Regions from separate parts of the Megasphaera sp. UBA4382 genome, predicted to be linked through region 1. Evidence: riboswitches for the same ligand, from Rfam matches in the RefSeq annotation. Region 1 holds a riboswitch; each other region holds the start of a gene.
The links. Region 1 has a riboswitch for FMN ahead of ribD (bifunctional diaminohydroxyphosphoribosylaminopyrimidine deaminase/5-amino-6-(5-phosphoribosylamino)uracil reductase RibD). Riboswitches for the same ligand answer to the same signal wherever they lie in the genome.
Positions count from the first base shown of each region.

Region 1 (9,740 bases):
GCCGGCCCCGATACGACCGTCTATGGCTGTGATATTTACGAACATAAGCTGAAACTCATCGAAAGCAATGCACGCGCACTGCATCTTACGAATGTGCGGACATTGCTGCAGGATGCCTGTACCATTGGAGACAAGTATAGGGAAAAAGCGGACCGGGTACTGGTAGATGCTCCCTGTTCCGGTCTGGGTGTCCTGCGCCGCAAGCTGGATTTGCGCTGGCGGAAACGGGCAGAGGATTTACAAAAACTGCCTGTACTTCAGAGCCGCATTCTGGAAAGTGCCGCTGCCTGTGTCCGCCCCGGCGGTGTTCTCGTATACAGTACCTGTACGATGAACGATGGGGAAAACAGTCAGGTCATCCAGCAGTTTCTGCAGGCTCATCAGGAGTTTAAGGCCGAGAATTTGGGAAACCTCTGCGGACTCAGCCAGCCTGGCCCTTTTATCCAGCTCCTGCCACAGAAGGATGAACTCGATGGATTCTTTATTGCCCGTCTGAGAAAGGAAGGACATCGTGACTGATATTTTGAGCATGACTGAACAAGAATTGCGTCATTTTTTGGAAGATAATGGCATGAAGCCGTTCCGGGCCAGCCAGATTTTTCATTATCTGTATAAGGAAAATATATGGAAGTGGCAGGATATGCGCCTGCTTCCGCAAAAAGACCGGGACTATCTTCAGGAGAAAGCACCGCTCTATATTCCGGAAGTCGTATCCCGGCTGGAAGCACCGGATGGAACGGTCAAACTGCTGCTGTGCCTTTTTGATGGCCATACAGTAGAAACCGTGCTCATGCGTCATCCCTATGGGAATTCCATCTGTCTGTCATCCCAGGTGGGGTGTGCCGTAAACTGTGCTTTCTGTGCCTCGGCCAAAAACGGATTTGTCCGGAATCTGACGACTGGGGAAATGATATCCCAGCTCCTGGCATTCCGGAAATATGTAACGTCAGATCTCCATTCCATCGTACTCATGGGAACCGGTGAGCCCCTTCTCAACTATGATGCCGTCATTAAATTCATGCGCCTCATTCATGAAAAAAATACGTTCTATCTGGGATACCGCAATATGACTCTTTCGACATCGGGCATCGTTCCCCGTATGTACGACCTGGCAGCCGAAGACATGCCGATTACTCTGGCCGTGTCTCTCCATGCGCCGACGGATGAACTTCGCCGGAAAATCATGCCTATTGCAGAAAGATACCCCTTGAAACAGGTACTGGAGGCAGCGGATCATTATTTCCAGGAAACAGGACGGAAGGTTACTTTTGAATATATCCTGATCAAAGACGTCAATTGTAATCCAAACTGTGCCCGGAAACTGATTGAGCTCCTGGGCGGGAAAAATATATTGATTAATGCAATCCCTATCAATGATAATTATGATGTAGGATTATACCGGCCGGGTCAGAAGGCCATGCGGGATTTTGTAGAAACGCTGCAGCATCATGGCTTGTCAGTTACGCTGCGCCATGAAATGGGCAGTAAAATCCAGGCGGCCTGCGGGCAGCTGCGCATAAAACATCTGAATACGTAAGAAGCGATTGACAGTATTCTTCAGATATGCTATGTATTATAGGAGCATAGTCTATACGCACCGTCGAGAGGACGTGAGAGTTTGGGAACATATGGTGAATCTAAAATAGGCCTGGTGCGCAAAGTGAATGAAGATTCATACTATATCAGTGCTGATCAGGATGTATTGGCCGTTGCCGATGGCATGGGCGGGTACGTAGGTGGTGAGATAGCCAGTAAAACGGCTGTTAAAGCGATTGCCTATTATTTTGAAAATTACACATTTACAGCTCCCGTACAATTGGAAAAAGCCGTTCAATATGCTAATTCCTGCATTCTTAGCAAGACCATGATTGATCCGTCACTGAAAGGAATGGGGACGACCGTATCGTTAGTGACCTTATCGGGTGAACGGGCTTTCTGGGCACATGTCGGCGACAGCCGGATTTATCTGTACCATGATCATAAATTACAGCAGATTTCCAAAGACCATACGATTGTACAGGTCTTGTTGGAAAAAGGAAAGATTACCGAAGAAGAAGCTGAAAGTCATCCGAAACGGCATGTCCTTACCCGTGCCGTCGGCGTTGACCGTAATTTGTTAGTTGACAGCGGTATTTTCCAGATACATCATGGGGACCGCCTGCTCCTTTGTTCCGACGGATTAACCTCTTTTGTCAGTCAGGAAGAATTATGCGAGGCACTGGGAAATACAGCACTCAGTGAACGGGAAATCATTAATACGTTATTTGACCGTGTTTATGAAAACGGTGCAAAAGATAATGTGACAGCTGTACTTAAAACCGTTGAATGAACAGATACCTGCTATGAAAGTGGTGGAAATCAGAAATGATTGGTCATATCTTAGACAATCGATATAAGATATTGGAAAAAGTGGGTAGTGGCGGCATGGCCAGCGTGTACAAGGCACAGGATATTCTCCTGGACCGGATTGTTGCGGTCAAAGTCCTGCATAGCAAATATGCCAGCGACCATGATTTCGTCGTGCGCTTCCGTCAGGAAGCCCAGGCGGCAGCTAAATTATCCCATCCCAATATTGTAAATATATACGACGTCGGCTACGACGAAAACGCGCATTATATTGTCATGGAATACGTGCGCGGTGAAACACTGAAAGAATATATTGAAAAGCACGGCCATCTGCCAATCAATACGTCAATCCAGATTACCTTCGACATTGGTGAAGCATTGGAGCATGCCCATGCGAACGGAATTGTCCACTGTGATATCAAACCGCACAATATCCTGGTGACAGAAACGGGACGAATCAAAGTGGCCGATTTTGGCATTGCCAGAGCGATTAATTCCAGTGCGACCAACAAAGGGGATAACTCGGTTCTGGGATCGGTCCATTATTTTTCACCTGAACAGGCCAGTGGTGGAAAAATCGATGAACGGACGGATATTTATTCTCTTGGCGTCGTCATGTATGAAATGATGACCGGTGTCGTTCCTTTTGAAGGAGACACGGCAATCAGTGTGGCTCTGCAGCATGTGCAGGATGATATCCCGCTGCCAAGTAAATACAACCGCCGGATTCCCCAGCTGGTAGAACGATGCATTCTGAAGGCCATGGCCAAAAATCCTGACGACCGGTTTCAGTCCGTAACGGAAATGATGTCGGAACTGCGCATGGCCCAGGGATTTGTCAATACGAATAAAGCCAAAGGCGCACCGCCTATTATTAAAAACAATTTCAATACGCAGAAAATACAGCCGATGAAGGACCGGCAGGAACCCAAAAGAAAAGGCTTTTTTGCCCGGTTCGTCGATTCTATCAGCAATCATTCCAAAAAATCTATCGTCATTGGAATGATGATTGTATTTGTAGCGACTTTCGCCTGGGCCTTTTTCTCCTTCGGTAATTTCTGGAGTACAGAAAATATCACCGTTCCTGATGTGACAGGGAAACAGGTAGAAATTGCCAAGAATATATTGAAGAAGAAAAATCTCGATGTGTCTGTCAAGGAAGTCGAAAGTTCAGATGTGCCGATTGGTGAGGTCATCAGCCAGACGCCGTCAGGCGGTGCTGTCGTCAAAGCCCAGCGGACAATCCATCTGACGGTCAGCAAGGGCAATAAGGGAGAAGAAGTCCTGATTCCGGACCTGAAAGGGCTGACGATGGATGAGGCAGAAAAGATTCTGAAAGAAATCGGTCTTTCCATCGGCAAGGTCAAGTATGAATCCAGTGATTCTGTCGAAAACGGCCATATCATCAGCCAGAATCCCAAATCACCTGATAAAGTAGAAAAGGGAACGAAAATCAACCTCGTGATCTGCCGCAAGAACAGTGATGAAACAAAACCGTCCAAGGCACTGCCCGATACGTCTGGCATGAGTCTCGATGCGGCCATCAAAGCCTTGCAGGATGCCGGTTATAATGTAGGTAATATTTCTAATCTCGACAGCTCGAAAGACCAGAGCCAGGCTAAAGTCACCAGTCAGTCCCAGCAGGGGGATTCTGTCGATTTGTCTGTCGAATATCCGTCGGCGGCACCGGCAGCTGATCCCAATGCCAACAATCAGGAACAGGCCGGAACGACTCATACGGGCATGGTCAATATCAGCGTTCCATCCGGTGCTTCCAGTCAGCATGTCCAGATTGTCGTCAGTGATGACAACGGATCACGTGTCGTCTATGACCGGAACCAGTCTGGCGGGGATAGCATCAGTAAGAGCGTCAGCGGTACAGGCCGGACGAGAGTTAAGGTATATATCAATAATTCACTGGTTCAGGACCAGTACATTTAAAGCGCCACAGGGCAGAGGAGGATTATGACAACAGGCCGGGTCATCAAAAATTACAATGGTTTTTATTACGTCGATACAGGAGACCAGGAATTGGTGGAATGCCGGCGCAGAGGGAAGCTGAAAGCGAAGATACTCGTAGGAGACCGGCTGTCTCTGACTATGGTCGGTGACCACAAAGGGGTCATCGAAGCCGTCCTGCCGCGGTCTAATGCGCTCCGGCGCCCGGCTGTGGCCAATATAGACCAGATGTTCATCATCATGGCAGCCCAGTCACCGGATCCGAACCAGTTCCTGGTGGATAAGATGCTCATGACGTGTGAGTACGCCGGCATCCATCCCAAGCTCTGCTTTAATAAGTGCGATTTGGACCGGGAAAAGGCAGAACAGTATCAGTCTTTTTATCAGGACTGCGGGTACGATGTGTACCTCGTATCGGCCCGGACAGGGGAAGGCATCGACGCGCTTCTCCGGCTCCTGCCCCAGAAGATAACGGCTTTTGGCGGCCCGTCCGGTGTAGGGAAATCCAGCCTGTTATCGCGGATCCTGGGACGGGATTTGTCTGTCGGTCAGGTAAGTGAAAAGATCAAGCGGGGCCGCCATACGACACGTCACTCAGAGATACTCTGCATGGATGACCATACGTATGTCGTCGATACGCCGGGATTCAGTTCTCTGGAATTTGAAAATCTGGAACCCCGGGAGCTGATACAGCTGTTCCCCGATATGATGCCATACACCGGTACCTGCCGGTTCAATTCATGCCTCCATTATCATGAACCGGATTGCTGCGTCAAACATGCCGTAGCAGAGGGAAAGATAAGAAAAGAACGATATGAAACGTATTGCAAGATTTTAGAGTCCATTCTGGAAAGGAAACGATTTGCATGGTAGCTATTTGTCCGTCCATTTTATCTGCCGATTTTGCCCGCCTGGCCGATGAAGTCAAAGACGTTGAAAAAGGCGGCGCCGATTATATTCATCTCGATTTGATGGATGGGCATTTTGTGCCCAACCTGACCTTCGGTGTCCCCGTGATTTCCAGCCTGCGCAAGTATACGTCGACGCCCTTTGATGCCCATCTCATGGTAGAACATCCGGAAACGTATATTGATGGCCTGAAGAAAGCGGGCGTCACGTATGTTACGGTCCATCAGGAAGCCTGTATCCATCTGGACCGGGTCATCCAGCAGATTCACGAAGCCGGTATGAAGGCCGGTGCAGCACTCAATCCGGCGACCCCCGTCTCTTCTCTGGAATGCGTGGCCGGAATGGTCGATATGATCCTTATCATGAGTGTCAATCCCGGTTTTGGCGGGCAGAAATTTATCCCCTATACGCTGGATAAAATCCGGGCGGCCCGATCGCTCTTGACGAAGAGCGGCAATACGACAGCCGTCATTGAAGTCGATGGTGGTGTCAATAGCAAGACCGTTCAGGCTGTCAGGGAAGCGGGGGCTGATTTCCTCGTAGCCGGCAGCGCTGTCTTTGGTGCCAAAGACCGGGCGGCAGCTATTGCGGCCCTGCGCTGAACGCAGGCAGTGCTTGTATTTCGCATTTTATTATGGTAAAATGTCTTTTGTATGAAAGAACTGAATAGAAATAGTCTTTGGGGCAAGGTGAGAAAGCGACGCTTTCAATTCCTGACCGGCGGTAGAGTCCGCTAACTCCTTATGGGAGCTGAACCGATGGGATTTCGGTACCGACAGTATAGTCTGGATGGGAAAAGACAGCACGGACGTGTTTATTTAGTGTGCTCAAAAAGGCTATTGGTATGTATGTGTACCGATGGCCTTTTTTGTTTCTGTGACAGGAAAGGAAGGACAATCTTGGAACCGATAGAATATATGCAGGAAGCCCTGTCTCTGGCCAGACTGGCACTGGGGTATACATCCCCAAACCCGGCTGTAGGCTGTGTGATTGTCAAAGACGGTAAAATCGTAGGACGGGGCTATCACCACAAGGCCGGTACACCTCACGCAGAAGTATGGGCACTGCGGGAAGCGGGAGATCAGGCTGAAGGAGCTACGGTGTACGTCACGTTGGAACCGTGTGCTCATTATGGACGGACGCCTCCCTGCGCCCGGACGCTGGTAGAAAGAAAGGTGGGAAAGGTCGTCATGGCCATGCTGGATCCCAATCCGCTCGTCGCCGGAAAAGGTGCTGCGATTTTACGGCAGGCCGGTATTCCCGTGGAGGTAGGACTTCTTTCCCGCGAGGCCGCCCAGCTCAATGAAGTATTTATCAAGAATATGATGGTTGAAAAGCCATTTATCGCGTCCAAACTGGCCCAGAGCCTGGATGGCCGTATTGCTTCGCGGACAGGTAAATCCCAGTGGATTACCAATGAAGAAGCGCGGCGGGAGGGCCATTATCTGCGCTCTATCTATGATGGAATCCTGGTAGGCATTAATACCATCCTGGCGGACAATCCTCTTTTGACCTGCCGCATACAGCGTAAAGAGCAGGAGGCGCCTCACCAGCCCGTGCGCATTGTCCTGGATACTCACGGCCGTATACCGGAAACGGCACTGGTCATAACGGATAAGACTACCGATACGATCGTTGTCACGACGACATTGTGTCATACAGATAAAATGCGCCGCCTGAAAGAACTGGGCGTCCGCGTTATTCTGGCCCCGCTGACAGGAGAAGGACATATTGACCTGGTACAGGCAGTGAATCTGTTGTGGAAAGAGGGCATACGCAGTATTCTCGTAGAAGGCGGCAGCACCGTACAGGGGAGTTTTTTTGATTACAAACTGGTCGATAAGATATATGCTTTTGTTGGAAATAAGGTTATTGGCGGTTCACAGTCGCTCCCCTCTGTCGGTGGGAAAGGTGTTGACGATCTGACTGAATGCATGCCTCTTTCCTATGACAGTGTCAAAATGTTAGATACTAATATATTGATTACAGCTTATAATACAGAAAGGGAGGGTGCCTATGTTCACTGGCATCATTGAGGAATTGGGGATAATCCGTGCCATGGACCGCCGCACTGACTCCATCGTCCTTACGATAGAAGCTCACACTGTGCTGGAAGGTACACGCATCGGCGACAGCATTGCCGTCAATGGTGTCTGCCTGACTGTGACATCCCTGAACGATACTTCGTTTACGGCGGATGTCATGCACGAAACGATGCGGCGGACTTCCTTCTGTGAACTGCGTACCGGTTCTCCTGTCAATCTGGAACGGGCGATGCAGGTCGGCGGCCGCCTGGGAGGTCATATCGTCAGCGGCCATATCGATGGAACGGGCCATGTGTCGCGTATAGAAAACGACGGGATTGCCCGGGTTATCACCATTTCCATTCCCAAGGACATGGCGCCCTTTATCGTAGAAAAAGGTTCCATTACCATTGATGGAATCAGCCTGACTGTCGTTTCTGCCGGAAGCAGCCAGTTTTCCGTATCCATCATTCCCCATACAATGAGTCATACGACACTGATGGGTAAACATCCCGGTGCTATTGTCAATCTGGAAACGGATATCATCGGCAAATACATTCATCGCTTTATGGAAACAGGCCCCGTAGAAAGCCCGAAAGGCGTTACGATGGAAATGTTGTTGGAAAATGGATTTTAATCCGCTAAATAGAATATTACATACATATTAGGAGAGTGGTACAAATGGTACAAGTAAAAGAAGGTAAATTAATCGGTTCTGGTATTAAAGTGGGTATTGTCGTCGCTCGTTTTAATGAATTCATCTGCAGCCGTCTTCTCGGCGGGGCCTATGATGCGCTGAAACGTCATGGTGTATCCGATGATGACATTACGACAGCCTGGGTTCCCGGTTCTTTTGAAATTCCCCTCATAGCCCAGAAAATGGCTGAATCGGGCAAATACGATGCCGTCATCTGCCTGGGAGCCGTTATCCGCGGAGCCACCAGCCATTATGATCTGGTATGCAACGAAGCTGCCAAAGGGATTGCCCAGGCCAGCCTCAAGACGGGCGTCCCTGTCCTGTTCGGCGTCATTACGACGGAAAATATCGAACAAGCCATCGAACGGGCCGGTACAAAAGCTGGTAATAAAGGCTTTGACGTGGCAACCAGCGCTATTGAAATGGTCAATCTCATTAAAGAATTATAAGAGTAAAACGCTGCACACGACTATCCATCGTGTGCAGCGTTTTTAACTATTTATGGAAATGATTGGCCAGCCGGACTCAGTGGTCATCTTCTTCGATATCCGGCTCCGGACTTGTCGTAAAACCGATGACCCGGCGCGGTTCTTCCGGGTTGGTACGCTTGACGGCCACGAGCAGCAGGTTCAGCTGGGACAAGTGCTGGACCAGTTCAACGCGGGACCCGTCTTCCAGTTCTCCGTAGAACACAATCATGTTCGGGTCCCAATAGCCGACATCCTGGATAGAAAAGGTGATGTTGCCGGCTGATACGAGACGGCCGCCAGCCTGCAGATCATCTGGCAGGTCTTCCTCGAATTTATTGATTAACGTCACTACCCGTTTGTACATATCTGAAGCCAGATAAGGAGTTTCCGGATCTTCTTCCTCATCAGAAGCCCCGGCAGGATTGACCAGCACCAGCTTTGTCTCTTCGTCTTCTTTCTTTGTGGTCTGCTTCAGGACCGGATTGGTTTCCACCGGTTTGGCAGTGGTTTTCGTTTCTTCTGTCATATAAAGTCCTCCTCTCTGCATCTCCTGTATATATTTTATTCGACAATGTACAGGAGGATTCCTGCTTCGCGAGATGACTAGTAATTTCCGCACCGGAATAGTATAATATAAAGTACCTTATTACGGAGAAAGGATACGTTATTTATGCAAATGGAAGATAAAATTATACATTATACGTCAGACGAACTGATTCGCGTTTCTGTCGCCGTGACGCGCACGATTACCCAGAAAGCCCGGACCTGCCACAATCTGTCCCCCGTAGCATCTGCTGCCCTGGGGCGGGCTATGACTGGTGCGGTCCTTCTTGCGGGAGATTATAAGAATCATGAAGGTGTATCACTGAAATTCAATGGTGACGGTCCTCTGGGAGCCGTCCATGCCGATTGTTTTGATTCTCATTATGTCAGAGGATACGTCGATCATCCGCAGCTGGATATCCCGCTTAAAGCGAATGGCAAACTCGATGTCAGCGGAGCCGTGGGCCAGCATGGGCAGCTTTCGGTGACGCGCTTTACGCCTGAAAAGATGACTTATACCAGTCAGGCCGAACTCGTATCGGGGGAAATTGCCGAAGATCTGGCCTATTATCTCCTCACATCGGAACAGGTCCCTTCGACGATCAGCCTGGGCGTACTTGTAGCCAGAGATTATTCCATTGCGGCATCGGGTGGATTCCTGGTTCAGGCTCTGCCGGGAGCCAGAGATGAGGATTTGGCACGGGTAGAAGCGAATATTACCTGTATCGGCCCGATTACATCGTATCTCAGCGGCCATCCAGATGGAGAAGAGCTGGCCGGTATCATCCTGAG
Region 1 is NZ_DGRS01000021.1:42,775-52,514, forward strand. It holds gene rsmB (16S rRNA (cytosine(967)-C(5))-methyltransferase RsmB) at 1-519, shown strand, start outside; gene rlmN (23S rRNA (adenine(2503)-C(2))-methyltransferase RlmN) at 512-1,537, shown strand; gene B4H10_RS02245 (Stp1/IreP family PP2C-type Ser/Thr phosphatase) at 1,619-2,329, shown strand; gene pknB (Stk1 family PASTA domain-containing Ser/Thr kinase) at 2,365-4,287, shown strand; gene rsgA (ribosome small subunit-dependent GTPase A) at 4,312-5,178, shown strand; gene rpe (ribulose-phosphate 3-epimerase) at 5,172-5,816, shown strand; FMN riboswitch at 5,886-6,019, shown strand; gene ribD (bifunctional diaminohydroxyphosphoribosylaminopyrimidine deaminase/5-amino-6-(5-phosphoribosylamino)uracil reductase RibD) at 6,114-7,250, shown strand; gene B4H10_RS02270 (riboflavin synthase) at 7,231-7,875, shown strand; gene ribE (6,7-dimethyl-8-ribityllumazine synthase) at 7,920-8,384, shown strand; gene B4H10_RS02280 (DUF6173 family protein) at 8,461-8,931, opposite strand; gene hslO (Hsp33 family molecular chaperone HslO) at 9,076-9,740, shown strand, end outside.

Region 2 (9,740 bases), on a different contig from region 1:
TTATTTCCTACTGCAATTGTAGCATAATAGTTTTTACTGTCAATACCATAAAATTACGTAATCGATAAAACTTTAAGATATGTTAATAAACAAATCGCTCTAGCCATTTCTACAAAATAAAGCTGCAACTATAGCTGCAGCTTTATTTTATTTATTCATCTTTTTTATTCAGTGTATTTCCCCAGGGGCTGACTTCTACAGAACCAGACGGCGTTTCCGTTTTATTATCGTCTGGCTTGGAATCGGCCAGAGGTTCCGGTGCAGTCTGACCTGCTTCCTGTGTTTCTGTGCCTGCACTCTGGGCCGCATCTGTATCAGCCGTTTCCGGTTCAGGTGCATCCAGTGTACCGTATTCGACGAGGTTTTTTACCTGCACACTGTTGATTGTTTCTACTTCCATCAGCGCATTTGCCATGCTCTTCAGGGCATCGAGATGTTCCCGCAGGATGCGGAGTGTATCTGCATAGGCTTCGGAAACTATATCATGCATTTCCTTATCGATCAGTTCGGCTACGCGTTCACCGTAATTGCGTTCGTGGCCAAGGTTCTTACCCAGGAACACCTGTTCCTGCTGTTCCCCGAATACCATAGGCCCCAGCTTGCTGCTCATGCCCAGGCGGGTAATCATCTGGCGGACAATACGGGTAACGCTCTGAAGATCACCCGATGCACCGCTGCTGATTTCGTTGAATACAATCTGTTCTGCAGCCCGGCCACCCAGGGCGACGCGGATTTGAGCCAGATAGTATGACTTCGTTTCGTAAGACCGGTCTTCTTCCGGAAGCATCATCGTATATCCGCCCGCACGGCCGCGGGGAATAATCGTGACCTTATGGACCGGATCGGCATCAGGCAGCAGATAGGCAATGAGCGCATGGCCTGATTCGTGTACAGCCGTAAGGCGTTTTTCCTTTTCGCTGATGACATGACTGCGCCGTTCCGGACCGAAGCATACTTTTTCACTGGCTTCTTCCAGTTCCGGCATATTGATGACTTTCTTATCCTGACGTGCGGCCAGGAGAGCCGCTTCATTGAGCAGGTTGCCCAGGTCGGCCCCGGTAAATCCCGGTGTCTTCTTGGCAATCGTTTCCAGATCGACGTCCTTACCCAACGGTTTCCCCTTGGCATGTACTTTCAGGATGGCAATCCGTCCCCGCAGATCCGGACGATCTACAGTAATTTGACGGTCAAACCGGCCAGGACGGAGTAATGCCGGGTCAAGGATATCCGGACGGTTCGTCGCGGCGATGGTAATAATTCCTTCATTGGCGCCAAACCCGTCCATTTCGACCAGCAGCTGATTCAGTGTCTGTTCCCGTTCATCATGTCCACCGCCGAGACCAGCACCACGCTGACGGCCTACGGCATCGATTTCATCGATGAAGACGATGCAGGGGGCATTTTTCTTGGCCTGGGAAAACAGGTCACGTACACGGGACGCACCGACGCCGACGAACATTTCTACAAAGTCCGAACCGCTGATGCTGAAAAACGGCACGCCTGCTTCCCCGGCAACAGCACGGGCAAGCAGCGTCTTACCCGTCCCGGGAGGTCCGAAAAGAAGAACCCCTTTCGGAATCTTAGCGCCGATATTGTTATATTTGCTCGGGTTGCGCAGGAACTCGACGATTTCTGACAGCTCTTCCTTAGCTTCATCTTCACCGGCAACGTCTTTGAAGGAAACCTTGATTTTTCCTTCTCCATGCATTTTGGCATGACTTTTACCAAAATTCATGACCCGGCCGCCACCGCCCTGTGTCTGCTGCATGATGAAGAACCACACACCAATCAGGATCAGGATTGGCAGCACGTTGCTAAGCATGCTCATCCACCAGGAAGGCTGTTCAGGCGGCTTGGCAATGATATTGACATCGGCATCCCGAAGTGCCGGCAGCAAGGCCGAATCAGTCGGTGCATAGGAAGTGAAGGACGTACCATCTTTCAACTGACCGACGATGGCATGATCATCCGTAATCTGTACAGCATCTACTTTCTTCTGCTGGACCTGATTCATGAAATTCGTATACGTGATTTCGGACTTGTCTGACTTATTAGTCGTAAAAGCATCTATGATGGAGACGGCAACGATAATAATAAGTAAGTAAAGGCTTACATTCCGCACAAATTTACTCAAAATACTGCTCCTTTCGCGCACGTTTTTATGAATATACAGGTTCATCCCTGCCGCAAGGAGAGAGAAGTAACCAAATATATTCTTATATTATCACACTTTAAGGAAAGCAACAACATTTTTTAATGACTGTACACTTCTTCTTTCAATACGCCAATATACGGCAGATTCCGATAGCGGCTGTTATAGTCCAGTCCATATCCTACGACAAAAGCGTCGGGGATTTCAAATCCATTATAATCGACAGGGATATCTACTTTCCGGCGCGACGGCTTGCTGAGCAGCGTCGCAATCTTTACGGAAGCGGCCCCCCGTTCCAGGAGAAGGGGTTTCAATTTGCTGAGCGTAACCCCCGTATCTATGATATCTTCGACGATGAGGATATCCCGGCCCCTGACATCACTGTCCAGGTCTTTACGGATCTTGACAAAGCCCGAAGAAGTCGTCGAAGCGCCATAACTGGAGCAGACCATGAAATCAAATTCAACAGGACCATCGATACAGCGGGCCAGATCGGTAAAGAATGTGACGGCCCCCTTTAAAATGCCACAAAGCAATATATTTTTCCCCTTATAGTCATTCGTTATCTGCGCGCCTAATTCGCGTACGCGGGCCTTGATCTGTTCTTCTGTAAATAAAACTTGCTTTACGTCACTATGCATGATTTTCCTCCTGAATATGAATCAATGATGCTGCCGCTTTTTAAATGCCCCCCGGGCAGCACGGGTAAAACACAATTGTTCTTTTGTCGTATATACACAGAGGCCCAGCCCTTCAAAGCAATGACCGGCACCTTTTGCAGCCAGCTGGCGGACGGTTTCCGTATAGTGGAATGGCACATCATGAAAACTTTGGAGCACACGGGAAAACAAATACCGGATAAGGCGTCGCTGCATAGCCAGTGGCTGTAACAGCAGGGCCTTCTTTTCGATACTGGCGCCCTTCTGGTCTTCCTGCACCAGAGAAGCAGCCCGTTGTTCCGTCTGGCGGGAAAGAAATTCCTCGTCGGCACCGGCCAGCACGGCCAGCCTGTTCAAATCGGCTATGACTGCCGGATTATATTTTTCCAGTTGTGGTATCAGTTCCAGGCGGATGCGGTTCCGCCCGTATTCCCGGCTCTGATTGGTTTCGTCTTCGCAGGGAACCAGTCCCCGTTCTTTAATATAATCTTCTATATCCCGCCGTGTCAAGGCCAGAAGGGGCCGGATGATGTCGCCATTTTTAGGTCGGATTCCGCCCAGGCCCTGAAGGCCGCTGCCGCGCAACAGGTGCTGCAACACCGTTTCGGCCTGATCGTTCTGCTGATGTGCTACAGCAATTGCCGAAGCTTGGCATCGTGCTGCACATTGCCGTAGAATGCGGTAGCGTTCCGTCCTTCCGGCCGTCTCCAGACTCTGATGCGTCACCGCCGCAACGTGGGGCACATCGACAAATTCCCACATGAAACCACAGCCCCGTTCTTCTGCCGCCTTCCGTACTACCGGAACCTCATCATCAGCCGCCCGGCGGATGCCGTGATGCACATAACACACGGTCAGCGTCAGATTCCACGCACGGCGCAGAGATGCCAGCACATCAAGCAGGGTCAGCGAGTCCGGCCCGCCGGAACAGGCAATGAGCAGGTGATCACCCGGCAGGAACAGCTGTTCATGCCGGCAGAATGACTCTACTTTATCCCGGAGGCGTCCGGCCGTGGACTTCATCGGTTCCGCCAGGCCGCATCCTGGAACGCCTGGCTGTAAAAAATACCTTCCATGAGATCTTTTTCACTGATCTGGATTTCCGGAATATCATAATGGCAAAGGCACGAACGGGCTATAAGCAGACCGGGCAGGATGATATCGCTGCGCCGTGGCTGCAGTCCTTTTATATGACGCCGTTCCTCCGGCGTCATACGTTTCAGTGTGTCAATCCAGCCTGACAGACAATCCCGGGTAATGACAGTGCCTTCTACCCGGTCCGCATCATAGGGATCCAGTCCCAGTTCCATAGCTGCCAGTGACGTAAGCGTGCCGCCCACGCCCAGCAGCCGGTCAGGAACAGCCGGTATGGGCAGCCACTGATTGCGGCAGCGCCGTTCCAGCGCGTCACATGCCGCCGGACCGGATACGTCCTGACAAAACCGCACGGCCCCCATGGGGTAACTATGCGACCAGAGGCTCCTTCCCTCTTTTCCCAGTGCCATTTCACTGCTGCCGCCCCCTATATCGAGGACTGCCACGACCATTCCGGGCAGCGCACTGCCTGCCGCTCCGCGATAGCTGAACGAGGCTTCTTCCAGCCCGCTGAGAATGCGGCAGTGCCAGCCAAAGCGGGCCCGTACTTCCGCCAGGAAGGCCTGTCCGTCCGAAGCTTCCCGCACGGCACTCGTCGCTACGGCGCAAACGCACAGATCCGGGTACGCATCGTTCCACTGCCGCATAGCTTCCAGCGAGGCCTCTACTCCTTCGCTGGACAAACGGCCGGTCCTGGATACGTCTTTTCCCAGACGGGTCGTCGCTAATTCTTTTTTTGAAAAATGCCATTGTCCGTCCCGGTCTCTTTTTCCCCGCATGAAGCGGAGAGAATTTGATCCGATATCGATAACGGCATATACATCATGTTCCATAACTGCTCCTTTTCGCATAACAGGAAGAAACAAAAAGAGCATTCCCTGTCGGAATACTCTTTTCCCTCCATACCTTCCTGGATACGGAATTAATCAGCATGCCGGGCACCGCGGCCGCCGCGTTTCGATTCAGTATTGCGTTTCAGATCCATCAACCGTTCATCGCTTTCTTTCAAAAATCTGCTCAGCCGATCTTCAAAGGACAGAGACTGGGGAGCGCGGCGGTTCATGTCAAACCCGCCATTGTGGTGGTGAAATTCCCGCTTGGAATGAAACTCTTTCTTTTCCGGAGCCGGCTGTGTCCGCTTGATAGACAGGCCGATCTTCCCTTTTTCATCAATAGATAATACCTTGACATGTACCTTATCCTGAACTTTCAGGAAATCATGAACATCTTTTACATATTCATTTGCTACTTCAGAAATATGGACGAGACCAATTTTTTTATCCGGCAGTTCGACAAATGCACCGAACTTGGTTATTCCTGTAACAGTTCCTTCCAATACACTGCCTACTTCGATTGTCATGCTGCTAAGACATCCTCCTTTAACTATAGACACGCGTCGCAAATAGCGTTTACACACATTATACTAATAAACATTAAAAAATTCAATCGTAAATTATGCTTTCTACTGCCTTTCCGCCCCATCAGCGACGGTATGGGATTTCACCCGGCTTTGCCAGTCCGAACTGTTCCCGCGCCTGCCGCATGATTTCTTCCGGTGAAGACAGCCGGTCTTTTTCTTCATGCAGTTTCTGGTTTTCTTCAGTCAATTCCCGTTCCTGGTTGACCGTTATCGTCATATCCTGATGAATCTGCCATAACTCATATATCTTGGAACCGAGAAACAGGCCGCCAAAAATCAAAATAGCCACGACAATCCGCTTATAAGCAGACCAGCCCGCCTTTTTCCTGCGGCGGACGTTCCGTCTCCTGCCCTGCCCGGATAGGCGCGGTCGTCCTGTACGTTTCACCGTCATGTCTCAGCTCCTTTTCAGATTAAAAAAATCTTAACTTATAGTATACCTTGAAATGACTACAAGATAAAGCCTTTTCCCGATATTTAAAGGGAAATGCCGTAATGTGGCTGACGAAAAGGGCCAATTTCTTAGAGATTATCCCCTTTTAAAATAGGAGAATCTCTCCTATAATAGACATATGTATTCGAAAAGGAGGCTACGTTATGCCATATACACCGATAAACGATGAAATACTGACCAGGCTGAAAGAAATTGCCGGCAGCAAAAATGTCCTTACAGAGACTGACGCCATGCAGCCATACAGCCATGACGAAGTAACCGATCCGGCATACCACCATATGCCGGAAGCCGTCGTATTTGCCGAATCAGCCCAACAGGCCGCGGCCATCGTACAGCTGGCCAACGAGTATCATTTCCCTGTCGTTCCCCGCGGTGCCGGAACAGGGCTGGCCTGCGGAGCTGTTCCCATCTATGGAGGCATCGTATTGTCACTGGAAAAAATGAACCATATCCTGGAAATCAATACAGACAGCCTGTACGCAGTCGTTGAACCGGGTGTGCGCACGTCAGATTTGCAAAAAGCCGCTGAAGAAAAAGGATTATTCTATGCCGGCGACCCCTGCAGCGGCGATTCCTGTTTCATCGGCGGAAACATCGCGACCAATGCCGGTGGCAACCGGGCCGTAAAATACGGGACAACGCGGCATCAGGTCTATTCCATTGAAATCGTAAATCCTACGGGACGGATTGTACAGCTCGGTGCCCGCCTGCAGAAGCAATCGACGGGATATTGTCTGGATCAGCTGGTCATCGGATCAGAAGGAACACTGGGCATCATCACCAAAGCCACGTTGAAATTACTCCCCAAACCCCGGTACAAGCTGGACCTTCTCGCCGTGTTCGACGACACAGCAGCGTCCATCGGCGTCGTCAATAAAATCATAAAAGCCGGCATAACGCCGACGTGCGTTGAGTTTATGGACAACATCACCATCAAATCCGTAGAACGCTATCTGAACGAAACGCTCCAAGGCAGCGATACGGGCAATTATCTGATTGTGGAAGTAGAAGGCACGAGTGAAGACGACCTCGATGATAAAGCCATCGTCCTCGACGAACTATGCACGGCCAGTGGTGCTTCTTCCGTACTGGTCGCCGACCCGGCCCGTATCTGGCAGGCCCGCAAGGCCTTTGCCGAAGCGGTACGTGCCGAAAGCCTTATCGTATGTAAGGAAGACGTCGTCGTCCCTGTCGATCAGGAGCCGCGGCTTCTGGCCCGGATTCTGGAACTGGCCCGGAAATATGGCCTCATCACACGCATCGCCAGTCATGCCGGAGATGGCAATATTCATTTGAACATTTTGAAAAACGAGGACCTCACATACGAACAATGGGAAGAAAAAGTTTCGGAAAATCAGCAGGAGCTGTATCGTTTCATTTATCAGCTGGGTGGCCGTCTGTCTGGTGAACACGGAATTGGCAGCAAACGCAAGGCATTGATGGAAGAATTCACCAATCCCGACGAACTGGCCATGATGCGGGCCGTAAAAAAAGCGCTCGATCCAAACAACATCCTCAATCCCGGTAAAATCTTTGATGTGGAATGAATACCTGAAAGGTGTCTCTTTACTTCCTTTCTATTTGCAGGTATAATAGAATAATCTTCAGGGCAGGGCGCAATCCCCGACCGGCGGTGACAGTCCGCGAACACGCAGTGTACGATTTGGTGAAATTCCAAAACCGACAGTAGAGTCTGGATGAGAGAAGATATGATGATAGTGTATGTGTATTCTTATTGTCATAAAGCCCTGTGCATGCATAGTGCAACAGGGCTTTTAATTATATACAGGAGGTTTCTGATGGATACAAAAGAACAAACATATAATACGATTGAAGAAGCAATCCAGGAATTGCAGTCTGGTCATATCGTCATGGTTGCCGACGATCCCGAACGGGAAGATGAAGCCAACTTCATCTGCGCTGCCCAGTACTGCACCCCGGAAAACGTCAATTTCATGATGAATCATGGCAAGGGACTCATCTGCCTGCCCGTCAGTCAGGAATATGCCCATAAGCTGGGCTTGTTCCCTATGGTAGGCGAAAACACCAACAACAACCATACGGCTTTTACCGTTTCTATCGACTATAAAGATACAGATTCGGGTATCACGGCAGAAGACCGGGCCCGTACTATCCAGAAAGCCGCGACAGATTCTATCTCAGCTGATGATTTTACCCGGCCGGGACATGTATTTCCCCTGACCGGCGTCAAGGGCGGTGTCCTCATGCGCAACGGCCACACGGAAGCCACATTGGACCTGTTGCGCCTGGCCGGGCTGAAGCAAGTCGGCGTATGCTGCGAAATCCTCGATGAACGCGGCGAAATCATGCACTCCAAGGCACTTTGGGAACTGGCCCGCACTCACCACCTGACTTTCGTCTCCATCCACGATCTGCAGAATTACTGCCGTCGTCATGACAAACACGTCGTGCGGGAAGCTACGGCAAAGATGCCTACCAAATACGGCGAATTCAAGATTTACGGTTATATCAATGACCTGACCGGGGAACACCATGTCGCCCTCGTCAAAGGCGAAATCGGCGATGGCAAAAACCTCCTCTGCCGGGTCCATTCGGAATGCCTGACCGGTGATGTCTTCGGTTCCTGCCGCTGCGACTGCGGTGAACAGCTGGCCGCCGCCCTGACGCAGATCAATAAGGAAGGGCGGGGCATCCTCCTGTATATGCGCCAGGAAGGACGCGGCATCGGCCTCATCAATAAGCTCAAAGCCTATGCCCTGCAGGAACAGGGGTATGACACAGTAGAAGCCAACGAAAAACTGGGCTTTGCCCCGGATCTCCGCGAATACTGGATTGGTGCCCAGATACTCCAGGACCTGGGTGCCCGGGAATTACGACTCCTTACCAATAATCCCCTCAAGATTTACGGTCTCGAAGGGTTTGGCGTGGAAATCGTCGAACGGGTTCCCATTGAAATGCCGGCCCAGAAATTTGATGAATTCTATCTGGAAACTAAGAAAAATAAGATGGGGCATATCTTGACTCATCTGAAATAAGTGATTGTAAAAAAGGCAGTAGCATTACGCGTTTTTGCGTAATGCTACTGCTTTTTTAAGCGGAATCATATGTGTATTACGTAATCTTAAGCTGCGCCGCCTTCATTATCGGCTTCACCGCTGGACCATACTTTCTGTGCATAGATGGCATTGAACAACAGAGCGGCCTGTAACGCCACCTGGGACAAGTTGGCTCCCAGGGTGCCAATCGTGTTGTCCCCCAGTACCATCTGAACCGATAAAATCGTCCAATAAATAAAATTGGCAATATTGACAAAAATCCAGAGAGACCAGTTTTCATTATACTTCAGAATGTAGAGAATCTGAGCTATAAAACTGACTACGAAGTTAATGGAATCAAAATAAGGCAGCTGGCCGCCTACCTGGGCCAGGACGAACCAGCCGGCCGCCCAGGCAATGAAGGCTGCCATAAATACTTTTTTCCGCGTCCCCGGTTGAAACGAATGAGTCGTTTCCTGATGCCCCCACATATACCATCCTATCGGCTGGGAAATGACATAGACGATATCCATGGCAAAAGACCCATAGGCATGGCTGATCCAGGCAATGTATGTCATGGCAACGCATTGTACAAAGCCAAAGATAAAAGATATTTTACGGCCTTTCATGCCGTATACCAGACAAAGCACTCCGGCTACGCCGGAAATCATGCCGACGATGCTGTCGGGGGCGATGGCATAGACGACGAGCTGCAATAAAATCAGCACGGCCACATAGGTAACTTCAAAGCGCTTCCAGTTGGTAAAGAGCTGGCTATAAAACCAATTATGCTGTGTTGTTTCCATATTATGCTTCTCCTTCCGGATCAGAAAGGATCTGCAGAGCCGTCACGAGCGAGTCCTGTTCTCCCTTTGCCACGAGATCGGCACTATTCACTAAATCATTGACACCTTCTGCCAGGTCTCCCTGATAGAGGACGACA
Region 2 is NZ_DGRS01000015.1:22,787-32,526, reverse strand. It holds gene ftsH (ATP-dependent zinc metalloprotease FtsH) at 152-2,134, opposite strand; gene hpt (hypoxanthine phosphoribosyltransferase) at 2,254-2,793, opposite strand; gene tilS (tRNA lysidine(34) synthetase TilS) at 2,815-3,834, opposite strand; gene B4H10_RS01215 (Ppx/GppA family phosphatase) at 3,831-4,739, opposite strand; gene B4H10_RS01210 (S1 domain-containing RNA-binding protein) at 4,829-5,266, opposite strand; gene B4H10_RS01205 (FtsB family cell division protein) at 5,388-5,720, opposite strand; gene B4H10_RS01200 (FAD-binding oxidoreductase) at 5,924-7,327, shown strand; FMN riboswitch at 7,377-7,493, shown strand; gene B4H10_RS01195 (bifunctional 3,4-dihydroxy-2-butanone-4-phosphate synthase/GTP cyclohydrolase II) at 7,580-8,797, shown strand; gene pnuC (nicotinamide riboside transporter PnuC) at 8,884-9,603, opposite strand; gene B4H10_RS01185 (nucleoside phosphorylase) at 9,605-9,740, opposite strand, start outside.
Region 2: another riboswitch for FMN. It lies ahead of B4H10_RS01195 (bifunctional 3,4-dihydroxy-2-butanone-4-phosphate synthase/GTP cyclohydrolase II); the one in region 1 lies ahead of ribD (bifunctional diaminohydroxyphosphoribosylaminopyrimidine deaminase/5-amino-6-(5-phosphoribosylamino)uracil reductase RibD).

Region 3 (9,740 bases), on a different contig from region 1:
CTTTTATGACATTGGCTCCCCAGTCAGCCAGTATCCGCGCCGCAGCCGGTACGGCTGCATAGGTCGATAAATCAACTATTTTTACGCCCGTCAATGGTAATTGTTCATCCATACAAATTATGTCTCCCGTAAAATCCGGGCAGTCCGCTGCCTGATACAACGACTGCCCAGTATATACTATCATTATTTTTTATCTTTTAAGCCAAGGTATACTTTTTCTGCTGTAATGGGCAACTCAGTAAAACGTATTCCCGTTGCCTGATAAACGGCCTCTGCAATAGCCGGAGCCGGCGTATTTATGACAATTTCGCCAATAGACTTGGCCCCAAAAGGACCATTCGGTTCGTAACTAGGTGCAAATTCTACGCGTATTTTGCCTATATCCATACGGCTCGGGATTCTATATTGCATAAACGAATTATTCTGGATTCTTCCCAGAGAATCAAATTGAACGTTTTCCATCAACGTCATGCCAATTCCCTGCACAAGACCACCTTCTGTTTGTACCCTGGCCAATGCCGGATTAATGACGGTCCCGCAGTCGACAACAGCCGCATAATCTACTAAATCAATATGACCGGTTTCCAGATCGACATCGACAACTGCTGCAGCTGCCATGTAAGGCGGTGGAGAGGTAGGGGAATAATGGGTTTCCGTAGCTTCCAAGGCAATATCATTCGTAATCATGGCTGCATTCCCCAGATCCTGCCGTGTTACCCTCCGGCCACTGGCAGGATCTGTTACCGCATCACCAGTAAATTCCAGATTCGAAGGATCGTCGCAATCCAGCATGAGTGCCGCTTTTTCTTTTATCTTTTGGATCAGTGACCGACAGGTTTTTACGACAGCCATCCCCGTCAGATACGTCGTCGAAGATGCATAGGAACCACTGTCGTATGGCGAAGTATCCGTATCGACACCACGGGTTACAATCTCATCGACAGAGCAATTGAGACATTCCGCAGCTATCTGCGCCAATATGGTATCGCATCCTGTCCCCATATCAGTCGCTCCAATGGATAAGGTATAAAATCCATCGTCATTCACTTTTATTGTCGCCGAAGCCACGTCCACATTGGAAATACTAGACCCCTGCATAGCCAGTGCCAGACCGGCCGCGCGGATTTTGCCATCGGGAAGCACATGCCGCGGATATACATGCTCCCAACCGATCATAGCCTGAACCCGTTTCAGGCATTCTCCCAGATTGCAGCTCAGTGCTGTTTCGTTGAAATATGCCGGCATCCTTTCACCTTGCTGTACGATATTTTGAAGCCGCAGTGCTCCCGGATCCATGTGTAGTCTGTCTGCCAATTCATTCACAGCCGATTCCAGTGCAAAAATCCCCTGGGTAGCACCATACCCCCTGTATGCTCCGGCAGCAATCGTGTTGGTATACACGGCGGTGTACCGGAACCGGAATGCAGAGAAACGATTGTATAAAGGAATCGATTTATGTCCCGACAACGTGACCGTCGTCGGGCTGTGGTCACCATACGCACCACCGTTCCAGAGCGATTCCACAGAAATCACCTGGATAATACCATCCCGGGAAGCCCCCAAACGCACGTGAACATCTGCTTCATGCCGGGGAGAGGAAACCGTCATGGCCTCTTCCCGCGTATAGGCCATATACGCCCGTTTTCCCGTACGCATAGTAATCAGAGCAGGATAACATTCCATGACAACCGTCTGCTTGGCACCAAAGCCTCCTCCGATACGTGGCTTAACTACACGGATTTTCGATTTGGGAATTTCCAGGGCTGTCGCGACAATGCGTCGTACATGAAAGGGAACCTGCGTCGAACTGACAATGACCAGACGGCCAAATTCATCCAAATACGTATACGCCCGGAATGTTTCCATCATAGACTGCTGTACTTGTTTTGTATGATAGATCCGGTCAATCACAACATCCGATTTCTGGAATGCCGTATCGACATCGCCCCAGTCTTCTTCCGCCTGGGCAATAATATTTCGTCTGTTATCACCACCGACCGGTACACGTGGGTTCCAGTCATCTTCCGGATGAACCACAATAGGATTATCCACGGCCTGCCGGAAGTCGAGAAGAGGCTCCTGTATGTCATATTCCACCTTTATCATGCGCATAGCCTTATCCACACATGCCGCATCACGCCCGGCTACAAGAGCCACTGGGTCTCCAACATATCGTATCTGTCTATCCAGTATAAGCCGGTCATACGGACTGAGTTCCGGATAGGTCTGGCCGGCAATAGTAAACCGCGTCTTAGGGACATCCTCTGCTGTCAGGATGCATTCAATGCCCGGAACGGTCAGGGCAGCTTTCGTGTCAACATGACGTACGATGGCTCTGGCATGAGGGCTGCGCAGAGCTTTGACGATTAGACAGCCTTCCGGTGCTAAATCTTCCGTATAAGCCGGTTTTCCTGTCATCAGTTGCAGGGCATCTTTTTTCATAACCACCCGGTTGATTTCTCTCATAACCGCATCCCCTTTCCTTTTTCTGTCAGATACCGTTTCAATGCCCTCATATGACTGACATATCCCGTACATCGGCAGAGATTGCCTGCTAGGTATTCTTTGATTTCTTCTTCTCCAGGATTATCTAATTCTCTTGCCATAGCCAGCACATTCATGACAAAACCGGGATTACAAAATCCACACTGATCGCTGCCTTCTTGTCCCATATACCGGGCAAATTCCTGTGCTTCATCCTGCAGTCCTTCCAGTGTCATAACATGCTTTCCGTCAATGCGGGCGGCCAGCACGGCACAGGACAGTACCGGTTTTTCCTCCAGCCATACCGTACATAATCCGCATGCTGTCGTTTCACAACCGCATTTGACGCTATAACATCCCTTTTTACGCAATAATTCATACAGCATCTGTCCTGGTAAAATTTCATCACTTTCCATCTTTCCATTAAGCCAGTACTGAATTCTCATTAGTCTCCCTCCCCTGCCGTCTGTAATAACAACCGCCTGCACAGAACCATCGCCATATCATGCCGGTATATGCGGCTGGCCCGCATATTATCTTCAAAAGATAAAGAATCCGCCACTTCACGGGCCGCCCGTTCCGCTTCATCCCCGGTCATTCCCGTACCTGCCGGAAGACATCGTACCTGTGCTCTCATCGGTCGTGCTCCCACACTACAGGAGACGCTATCTGCTGTGCGGGATACGGCACAGGCCAGGACAGGAAAATCGGTCGCGTTCAGCCGCAGCGAAGCATAGGCCGTCCGCCGTTTCTTTTTAGGGAGATATATGCCTTTTAAAATATCCGTATCTGCCGTCTTTTCCGCAAAAAGAGACAGGGGTATTCGTCCGCCTTTATATAAATCGGCTTCTGCATCCAAAGCCAGAAAGAGTGTCAATACATCAGAAAAGCCAAACCGGCCCCAGATGCTCCCTCCTACCGTCGCCATATTGCGAAATTGTGTACCCACAATATGACGCAATGCTTCCTTCATAGCCCCCTGGGTATACGTTTCCAGTGATTCAGAAATTTCCAGTTGGCGCAATGGCACCATAGCTCCAATATAAAATGCTTCTTCTGTTTCGCGTATTTCATCCAGTCCCAAATCCATCAAATCAATTGCCGTTGCCACCCTGCGGCGGGGAGACATGCGCAGCCAGCAACCGCCACCCAGGATAACCGCTGACCGTTTCTGATTTAACTGCCAGGCTTCCTCCAGGCTTTTTGCTTTAACATAATGAGCTATATTCATACCGTTCCTCCTGTTCAGCGCATGCAGATTCTATATCTGCCTGACCGTTTTTGTCTATTTTGATTTTCATAATGATACCTTTTTGATTCTTTAAATTTCTCCTGCTACATAGTTGCAATGCGTAAAATTAATGGTATAATAAAAATGTCTTCAGGGCAGGGTGCAATTCCCGACCGGCGGTATAGTCCGCTAGCGCTTTGGCGCATGATTTGGTGCAATTCCAAAACCGACCGTATAGTCTGGATGGAAGAAGGCAATCTCAGGCTGCGTCCGCAGTCTGTCTGATGCTGTGCCTGTATGCCCTGACCGTCCTGGTCAGGGTTATTTTTTTGCTGAAGACAATTCCCAATACCCTTATATACGGAGGCATGCATTATGACAATGAAACGAACGTACAACACTATCGATGAAGCACTGGATGCTTTGCGCCAGGGCCGGATTATCATCGCCACAGATGATCCGGACAGAGAAAATGAAGGTGACTTTATCTGCGCCGCCCAGTACTGCACAACAGAAAATATGAATTTCATGGCGACTCATGGAAAAGGTCTCATCTGCCTTCCCATCAGTTCGGCCTTTGCAGAAAAACTCGATCTGCCGCCTATGGTAGCCCGGAATACGGACAACCATGAAACAGCCTTTACCGTCTCCATAGACCACGTAGAAACAACAACAGGTATTTCCGCAGTAGAACGGGCTTATACGGCGCGTATGCTGACAGAAGACGCTTCCCGTCCGTCAGACTTCCGTCGTCCCGGGCATATGTTTCCCCTCGTCGCCAAAGAAGGCGGTCTTTTCACCCGCGGCGGACATACAGAAGCCACGGTAGATCTCATGCGTCTCGCTGGCCTGAAAGAAGCCGGATTATGCTGTGAAATCATGGCCGAAGACGGAACCATGATGCGTACACCTCAGTTATGGCACCTGGCAGATATGTATCATCTGCCCTTCATTACATTGAAAGATATCAAAGACTACATGGCCCGTCAGGCAAATAAATCCTGATGGTCCTTTACAAAGGAAACTGCCCATTGGGGTGTGATTTCCAGCATGTCATCCGGCGGCAGCGCCTCTCCCAGATCACGCTCCAGTGCCTGATACGTTTGGTGCATGGAATCATTAAACGGAAGCATGCCTGATTTCTGCTGGCTCTGGTCAGCAAAATGAAAGGCATCGCCCGATTCACTGTGAGTAAATTCAATCAGGCTGGCATGAATCGGGCTGGCCTGTGCTGCCAGAAAAGATTGAATCATTACTTTCATGATTTCTATTACTCTGTCATCGTATCCGGCGTCAAAAATGGCAAGTTTTTCCAGTAACTGCGCCCGCTGGCGGATAAGGCGATAGCGGAATGGCTTCATGAATTCATATTCCGGCTTCTGCAGTGACTGATGCATATTTGTCACATCTCCTCCGCCGGGAGCATAATAAATGACCAGGCGCAGATTGCTCTGAATATAAAGGAAATCATAATCGAGATATGTTTCATGTCCGCACTTCGGACACTGAAACCGAAAGAGAGATAAATCCCGTACTTTATCCCGAAGTCCGGGATTTTTGTCTATCTGTATGCGGTCCCATATTTTAAACCGGCTTTTCTTGCCACAGGCAGGACATTCCAGATTGCGGTTATAATGATCCGCATGTTTCACAGTTTCCATGATGAAGGCTCCTATTGATAAAAATATAAGTTTAGTTCCATTATAGGCCAGAGCTTTTTCCTTGTCTATGAATAAGTGAATAATCCGATATACAAAACAAAAAAGAGTTGTAACAAAATGAGCAAAAACTCATTTCATTACAACTCTCCTTACGTCAATGCAATCAGTCTTTCTGGCGGACTAATTTGCTCTGATTAAACGTATCCACCATTTCAAAATGATCGGCATCGCTAAATTTCAATGTTTCTACACCAAAATCATTTTTCCCCTTCATATCCAAAATCATACTTCCCTTACCTGTTTCCGGGTCAATCTTTACATTCGACAATTCATACGAATAGGACGAGTTCATACCATTAGGACGTATAATTTCCATCGTTCCCTTTTTGACAACCCACGTATAGCCACCTTTGACCGGTTCCTTCCATGTTCCCAGGAACATATCTTTAGGGTCGGCTTTAATCGCCTGTCCATCTGCATCCAGATAGGTGACCTTAGGCTGATTATTGTTATTTTCAGAATATTCAAACTGACGACCATAGTACTTAGTAGTCCCATACAATTTCAAATAGGTCGGGTTGCCCGATTTATCAAAATATTTAGCTTCTGTTCTATTACGCTGGCTGTCATATTTGTATTTCACAGCAGCAATATCTGTCTTTGTTGACATACCACCATTACTCAGGACTTTTTCATCTATGTTCAGAGCTTCCCCATTTTTAAAGTAGCTTATCTGGCTGATGTTACTGTTTTCATCATAGTCCATCTTTAATTCATCAGGCCCTTTAGTATTACTTATAACAAGGGGCAGGCTTTGTCCATCAGCGCCGATAAACTTCAAATCGATAATACGATCCGCGTCATCATAGGTCATATCCAGTTCGGCAACGCCCTTGGCACCATCCTTAACAGGAGCAGCCTGTCCATCTATACCCAGGAACTGGATTTTGACCGGACCGGCATGTTTGTCATCATATGTATATTTTGTTTCTGCCCCAGCTTCTATCAGACCATCTTTCATCTGTTGCAATTTGTCATTAAGCGAAGTGGGACCAAGAAAAACAAACAGGCTCTTCTGAGCACTGCCATCGAGATCACCGGCTTCATTGTACAACTTACGGCTGATGACACGGCCTTTTTTATCATAGGAAAAAGCAATACGGGCGTATTTGTTTTTATTGTTCTTCACTACACCGTTATTATCCCGGATTTCTATGGAGTCCAATACATCCGTTTTTTCTTTGTCATACACAAATCCTAGTATGCTGGCACCCAGATATCCATTAACCACTTTTCCATCCTTATTCATATAGGTAATGGTATCAATATTCCCTTTTTTATCGTAAGCAATCTTCGCCTGCGCTACGCTTCCTAGAGAATTATTATCGCCTTCAGAATTATAATAATATTTCTTTTCTGCTTTTCCTTTATTTTCTCCATCTTTTGCTATCTGATAACGGACAGAAGCTTCACCGTGGTTCCCTACACCCGCCTTGCCGGTCACACGTTCATACTTTTCTTTAATGTAACCATCCTGGCTGTAGTCAAGCTGAATCCGTGCTGCCGTAACAGCCGTCATGTTACCAACGGTAGATTTCCAATGTATATCGATGGGAGCATTACCAGCTTTAGCCGTAACACTTACGATTTTATCTTTTGTCGCATCATCCTTGCCCATTTCGACATAGTAAAAAATGCCGCCTTTCTTAGCTTTTGAGTCGTCAACCCGGTCTTTGATAACAAATTCGCCGTTCGGCTTGATTGCAACGTTTTTGTAATAGCCAGTAGATACCTTATCGCTTCCCGTTCCACAACCAGCCAGCATAAGGGAACATAATCCGGCAAGTATAAGTCCAAAAATTTTGATACGCTTACTAATCAACTCTCATCATCCTTTCTGTTTTTAAATGCCATTCTTTTTAATTCGACATGCTATATACCGCATCTCCCCCCGTCCCATGCGAATGCCAGTACATTCTATCGTAGACCGCCCTTTCCGAAAGGACATTTCCATAACAAAAAGAATATGGCACGCAGTATTTCTCAGAATTCACCATTCAGAGCTCATTCTTGTTTTATTATAATACAATAACACAAAAATGTCACAATTATTTAGATACAAATCATGTAATACGATGTCGGGCGCAAAAAAAAGAACACCCGGGAAAACTTCCCAGGTGCTCTCTGTCCAGTAATCTGGCGGAGTGAGAGAGATTCGAACTCTCGCAGGCCTTACGACCTCTAACGATTTAGCAAACCGTCCTCTTCAGCCTCTTGAGTATCACTCCATATGCAACTGACTAGATTAGTATACACGTTTTTGTATTATCTGTCAAGGGCATTATCTGGCAGGAACAGGCGGTAATCGTAAATAAAATCGTCCCGTGCCTGCCAGGATACGGCCCATGAGAATGGCAAATTCCTGCCTATTTCCCTTCTATGGCCTTATTCAGCCGGTCTATCTTCCCATCCATCATATTCGTATATCCGGGACGGATATCTGCTTTCAGAACGACCGACGTACGAATTCCTTTATCGGTAAAATACTGAGTCGACTTTTTGACGACAGCCATGACGTCATCCCATTCTCCTTCAATTTCTGTGAACATAGAGTACGTGTGGCACTTTAAACCCGAATTACGGATGATTTTGACAACTTCAGCCACATAAGGTGCATATTCGTCACCAGTACCACTGGGAGCAATGCAGACAGCAACGAGTGTATTCATGGTAAAACCCCTCCTCATAAAATAATGATTATATCTTCATTATAAACGATTCGGCACACTTGTCCAGTCTGTCTACAGTGCTTAAAACGTGTCGGGAACAGTTTGTTCAAGGAGGCCCGGTGTATCAGAAAAATCAGTATGGGCTATGCTGTCATTGTCATCACCAAATACAATAGTACCGGAAATTATCCTGCCTGAAAGAATCATGGGAATCCAGATTCCATCGGCCTTCCACATTTCATCATAGGGAAGAGATGAGGCAGAAAACCAGCACGGTTCCATTTCATCAGAAGCCGTTACGGTGCCTTTCCAGTCATGAAGAAAGTAGACATAGCCGATGTGGTTATATGCAGAATCGGCAGGAAAGCGAAAATCTAGATAGGCCACCAGTTGCAATGCTGCCTCGTCTACTATCAGATGACATTCTTCATAAAGCTCCCGTACAGCACAAGCCCGGAAGGTTTCTCCCCTTTCTATTTTTCCTCCAAACCCATTCCATTTAGAAACGCCAAACCCTCTTTTTTTCCGTCCCAGGAGAATCTGTCCCTGGGCATTGACAGGGAAACATAAGGTAGTAGGCCGCATGGTATGTGCCCCCTTATTTTCCCTTCTTCTTCATATTCTTGAAATATTCGTGTTCTTTATTTAATTCCTGCAAAATAGTATTGATTGTCCAGGAAATATTTGTTGGCGTAACCATTGCTTTTAAAGGAATATTCTTCAATCTGCCACGGCGGATAGCATCGAGAAGAAGATTGACTGTCTGATTTGAAAATCCGCAGAGAACAATGGCTTCTTTGGTTACAGGGGGCAATTCACCGTCTTCTTCCGGCGTATGTTCCACGGTCTGTTCCTCTGCATCGCCTTTCATAGCAGCAATTTCAGCTACTTCTTCCTCCGTCAGGCCAAGGACCTTGCCTACCGTATCATCCTTTTCTTCTTCTGTAACGGCTTTTACCTGGGATTTAGTCAGCAGCCCCAGAAGTTTGAGTTGCTTTAACCGTTCCGGTGTAAAATTTACAGCCAATATCATTTTAAATGCCATCTTATTCTCTCCTTTCCTACTTCCACTTATTAAAAAAGCCGCTGTGGAACAAACCACAGCGGCTTTGCATCTCATTACGTGTCCCGTCAGAAACTATCCTGTCGAGATCAGACTAATTCGATGATAACGATCGGAGCTGCATCACCCTGGCGCGGGCCCTTTTTAATGATGCGGGTATAGCCGCCCTGACGATCTTTATATTTCGGTGCAATTTCATCAAACAGCTTTTTAACTACATCTTCGTCCATCAAATAAGCGAGTACCTGGCGGCGTGCATGAAGGTCACCCCGTTTGGCAAGGGTAAGCATTTTTTCAGCCATCTTGCGGAGTTCTTTAGCCTTTGCTTCCGTGGTTTCAATGCGTTCATGCTGGAACAAAGAGGTAACAATGCTGCGCAATAATGCTTTACGTGCAGAGCTGTCGCGTCCTAACTTTCTATAAGCCATCGTTCATCCTCCTAAAACTATTCTTCGTCATTCGATTTTAAATCGTAACCTTCTTTTCGCAACTTTTCGATGATTTCATCGACAGATTTCTTACCCAGGTTACGAATCTTGGCAAGGTCGTCTTCTGTCCGTTCTGTCAAATCA
Region 3 is NZ_DGRS01000065.1:1,600-11,339, forward strand. It holds gene B4H10_RS07880 (CaiB/BaiF CoA transferase family protein) at 1-112, opposite strand, end outside; gene B4H10_RS07885 (xanthine dehydrogenase family protein molybdopterin-binding subunit) at 184-2,466, opposite strand; gene B4H10_RS07890 ((2Fe-2S)-binding protein) at 2,463-2,930, opposite strand; gene B4H10_RS07895 (FAD binding domain-containing protein) at 2,930-3,715, opposite strand; FMN riboswitch at 3,858-3,974, shown strand; partial or broken gene ribB (3,4-dihydroxy-2-butanone-4-phosphate synthase) at 4,091-4,696, shown strand; gene B4H10_RS07905 (CpXC domain-containing protein) at 4,702-5,376, opposite strand; gene B4H10_RS07910 (hypothetical protein) at 5,540-7,258, opposite strand; tRNA gene B4H10_RS07915 (tRNA-Ser) at 7,574-7,664, opposite strand; gene B4H10_RS07920 (MTH1187 family thiamine-binding protein) at 7,803-8,105, opposite strand; gene B4H10_RS07925 (8-oxo-dGTP diphosphatase) at 8,187-8,690, opposite strand; gene B4H10_RS07930 (DUF3783 domain-containing protein) at 8,704-9,150, opposite strand; gene rplQ (50S ribosomal protein L17) at 9,258-9,596, opposite strand; gene B4H10_RS07940 (DNA-directed RNA polymerase subunit alpha) at 9,614-9,740, opposite strand, start outside.
Region 3: another riboswitch for FMN. It lies ahead of ribB (3,4-dihydroxy-2-butanone-4-phosphate synthase); the one in region 1 lies ahead of ribD (bifunctional diaminohydroxyphosphoribosylaminopyrimidine deaminase/5-amino-6-(5-phosphoribosylamino)uracil reductase RibD).